2 regions of the Vibrio diabolicus genome follow, and region 1 is predicted to be linked to the other one. Evidence: predicted binding sites of a transcription regulator. Region 1 holds the regulator's gene; the other holds the start of a gene.
What was found. The regulator PurR, encoded in region 1, represses purine synthesis genes. The targets are predictions, from matches to a motif close to TNANGNAAACGTTTNCNTNA.
Positions count from the first base shown of each region.

Region 2: the regulator PurR is predicted to act here: its motif matches at 978-997, upstream of folD (bifunctional methylenetetrahydrofolate dehydrogenase/methenyltetrahydrofolate cyclohydrolase FolD).

Region 1 is NZ_CP042451.1:2,139,899-2,142,102, forward strand. It holds gene torD (molecular chaperone TorD) at 1-53, shown strand, start outside; gene purR (HTH-type transcriptional repressor PurR) at 522-1,526, shown strand; cyclic di-GMP riboswitch class I at 1,812-1,901, shown strand; gene FR741_RS10190 (TfoX/Sxy family DNA transformation protein) at 2,018-2,204, shown strand, end outside.
Region 2 is NZ_CP042451.1:2,302,345-2,304,548, forward strand. It holds gene FR741_RS10900 (beta-ketoacyl-ACP synthase) at 1-41, shown strand, start outside; gene FR741_RS10905 (membrane lipoprotein lipid attachment site-containing protein) at 87-677, opposite strand; tRNA gene FR741_RS10910 (tRNA-Arg) at 787-863, opposite strand; gene folD (bifunctional methylenetetrahydrofolate dehydrogenase/methenyltetrahydrofolate cyclohydrolase FolD) at 1,067-1,927, shown strand; gene FR741_RS10920 (NupC/NupG family nucleoside CNT transporter) at 1,995-2,204, opposite strand, start outside.

The DNA of each region.
Region 1 (2,204 bases):
AACTATTAGTTGCATTTTGTAAACTAGACAGCGCTTACCTTCTTGGGGAATAATTGCCGCCTATTTTTTTAAGGAGCCCGCCTATCGGGCTTCCTGTATACCTGAAATAACTGAATGTAAGTAAGTTGGGTATATTATTCGTTTGCCTTAACTTAGCTCAAAGACGCTTGGTTATTTAGCAGTCAAAATGTGACTTCAAATACACAAATCTCTTGCTGAAAACATTGCTAGTCAGTCCACATAGGGCTAAAATGTGAGCGCAAACGATTAAATATGATTTATATGTAAACCGCTGAAATATAGCGGTTTTTGTGTTTTTTAACAGGTTGATGGCAATTTCTCATCAGATAGAAAAAAGATAAAATTCATCGACCGATGCTGCTACGTACCCTTTTGTCGTGCTTGGACCAACCGCTGCCGAAACACTTAGCGCCAACCTTAGATTGCTGGGTGTAAAACCATTAGAGCATCAGGTACATCCAACACGACATATTTCAGTAGCTCGATACAGGACACCATTTATGGCCACTATAAAAGACGTTGCTCGCTTAGCCGGCGTTTCCACTACGACAGTTTCGCACGTTATCAATAAAACGCGTTTCGTTGCAGAAGCAACGCAAGAAAAAGTAATGAAAGCCGTGGACGAGTTGAATTACGCGCCAAGTGCGGTTGCACGCAGCCTAAAGTGCAACTCAACTCGTACTATTGGCATGTTAGTAACGCAGTCAACCAACCTATTCTTCTCAGAAGTGATTGACGGGGTTGAGAGCTACTGTTACCGCCAAGGCTACACTCTGATTCTGTGTAATACGGGTGGGATTTACGAAAAACAACGCGATTACATCCGTATGCTGGCTGAAAAACGTGTTGATGGCATCCTAGTGATGTGTTCTGACTTAACCGAAGAGCTTAAAGAGATGCTTGACCGTCATGCCGACATTCCTAAAGTGGTCATGGATTGGGGTCCAGAAAGCTCACAAGCGGACAAGATCATGGATAACTCAGAAGAAGGTGGCTACATCGCAACCAAACATCTGATCGACAATGGCCATACTGATATTGCTTGTCTAAGCGGTCATTTTGAAAAACTTGCTTGCCAAGAGCGCATTGCAGGTTTCCGTCGCGCGATGAGCGAAGCAAACCTAGCTGTAAATGAAGATTGGATCCTTGAAGGTAACTTTGAATGTGATACGGCCGTCTTAGTCGCAGATAAAATTACAGCAATGGACAAACGTCCGACAGCGGTATTCTGTTTTAACGACACAATGGCTTTGGGCTTAATGAGCCGCCTACAACAAAACGGTATCAAAGTTCCTGATGATATTTCAGTGATCGGCTACGACAACATCGAGCTTGCGGAATACTTCTCTCCACCGTTAACCACTATCCACCAACCTAAACGTCGTGTGGGTAAAAATGCGTTCGAGATCCTACTTGAGCGAATCAAAGATAAAGAACACGAAAAGCGAATTTTCGAAATGCAACCTGAGCTTGTAATTCGAAACACCGTGAAGAAAATGAACTAAAATTCGCCAAATATAACGATGTCAAATAAGCGCTCTAAAAGGGCGCTTATTTTTTGTATCTAAATAACTTTTCCCTGACTTAGGTTTGTTAGACAAAAAATCTCGAATCTCTAAGTCTCTGTTTTATATGTAGGTAAATCACACTCGCTCACAACCTCGAGATCATCCCGCCTTATTCTCAAATATGCACAAATATGCGCTTGTCGACACTTTTTATTGAACCAAAATCACACTTTTACGGGTAAAACGTGATGTTAATTCAATATACGAAGTATGCTCATTCTGTCACGCACAGGGCAAACCATTCGAAAGGGTGGGACGCAAAGCCTCCGGCCTGAACCATAGTACTATATGGAAGGTAGCGGGGTTACCGATGGCAAGTGTGCAAGCGATGACTTTACCCTGTAATGACATTGCTTTTGCGCATGTTTGCTACTCTCTCGGACCTGACTTTTGGTGGCGTAATATTAATTACACCGAGATAACAAAACATGGATAAACCGATACTCAAAGACTCTATGAAGCTATTTGAGGCACTTGGTAATATCAAGTCGCGCTCAATGTTTGGTGGCTTCGGACTATTCGCTGATGAAACAATGTTTGCACTAGTTGTAAATAATCAGCTTCATATAAGAGCAGACCAACAAACTTCATCTGACTTCGAGAAACAAGGGCTAA
Region 2 (2,204 bases), 160 kb from region 1:
TTGGCGGCATCAACACCTCCATCATCTTTAAAAAGATGTAATGCCCTTAATAAATGCAAAAGCGCTGGTTAACCAGCGCTTTTTTGTTAGTTGAAGGCAACTGAACGGTGCTTGCAACGATAGATATCAGCAGAAACAGATGTTGGAGTTTGTCCTTCAGACTCAATAATATTAGTCACATGATATCGATTACCACCCGCCATGTAGACTTGGTTAGACAACTCATCAAAAAGAGAGCCTTTCTGGCTTTCTGATACAACTTTGTTTCCAATCACTTTGCACTCATTGTTTTCGACTTCTGCAAACGAGATGGGTTGAACTTCATTTGCACCAGGTAGTAATTTAACTTTCTCAGCTTCTAAACTGATTTTGGCAACCTGGCAGTCATAAAGCTCCGCAACAACACTAGATGGGCGTCCACGGCTAGTATCTAGAACAGTTGCGATATGGTACCGGTTTCCACCAGATGCGTAAGTTTGATTCTTAAGTATACGATCTACATTGTTTGGATGAACATCCTCGATCGTGTAAGAGTCAACCATTCTGCAATTAAGGTTTTTAATTGCAATATCAGTAATTGGGGTAATATTTATAGCTTGGGGTAAAACACGAACTTTGCGTGTGACACACCCACTTAAAAGAGTAACAATCAATGCAGTAAAAATTATTTTTTTCATGAGTTTAAGCATCAAAATAAAGCTCATGTAACAGAGCTAAGTTAATACATTTGAGACAAGATCGACAAAGCCCCGACAACTCAAAGAGTTATCGGGGCTTTTGAATAAATGGCACGCCCTATTGGATTCGAACCAATGACCACATCCTTAGAAGGGACGTGCTCTATCCAGCTGAGCTAAGGGCGCGCTACAGGGACAGGATTATACGAGTTCAAACGGGTAAATCAACGGGTTTTCATAACATTCTGATCTGAATGCCTAAAAAAAGTCCATCAAAACGCTTAATGTTCAAAAACACCACAAAGCAAACGTTTGCGTATGGATGTTAATAAGAAATTCTGCGACAATGCGCCGCAGATAATTTGCCTTCTTAATTTATAAGGAAAGTCATGACTGCTCAAAATATAGACGGAACTCTCATTTCCCAAACTGTTCGCTCCGAAGTGGCTGCACGTGTTAAAGCACGTGTTGAAGCTGGGCTACGTGCTCCTGGTTTAGCAGTGGTTCTAGTTGGTGAAGATCCTGCTTCTCAGGTTTATGTCGGTAGCAAACGCCGCGCATGTGAAGAAGTTGGGTTTGTTTCTAAGTCTTTTGACCTTCCTGCGTCTAGCTCAGAAGAAGAGTTACTAGCGCTGATTGATGAATTAAACAACGATGATGAAATTGACGGCATTCTAGTGCAATTACCCCTTCCTGCGGGCATCGACACAACACATGTTTTAGAGCGCATTCACCCAGAGAAAGACGTGGATGGCTTCCACCCTTACAACGTTGGTCGTCTTGCACAACGTATTCCAAAGCTTCGCTCTTGCACGCCAAAGGGCATCATTACCCTACTAGACCGTTACAACATAGAGCTTCGTGGCAAACATGCTGTTGTGGTTGGTGCATCAAACATTGTTGGCCGTCCTATGACACTTGAGCTGCTGCTTGCGGGCTGTACAACGACAACATGTCACCGTTTTACCAAAGACCTAGAGAGTCATGTGCGTCAAGCTGACGTTGTCGTAGTTGCGGTTGGTAAGCCAAACTTCATCCCTGGAGAGTGGATTAAGAAAGGTGCAGTGGTTATCGATGTCGGCATTAACCGTCTTGATTCAGGCAAGCTAGTTGGCGACGTGGAATACGATAAAGCACGTGAAAGTGCGAGCTTTATTACTCCTGTCCCTGGTGGTGTTGGCCCAATGACCGTCGCAAGCTTAATTGAGAACACGATGCTCGCTTGCGAGCAGTTCCACACAGACAAATAACGTAAACTTCAGATACGAAAAAGGCTCCGCAAGGGGCCTTTTTGCTAATTTTAGGTATCTCTTTCAATTACAGGCTTAAAATCACGCCCGCAATCGAAGCGCTCATTAAGTTCGCCATGACACCAGCGATAATCGCACGGAAACCATGTTTAGAAACAAATGCACGCTTTTCAGGTACCAATGAGCCCAACCCACCAATCAGCATCGCCATGCTTGAGATGTTTGCAAAGCCACACAAAGCAAACGTCACGATTGCTTGTGAGTGTTCACTAAGTTG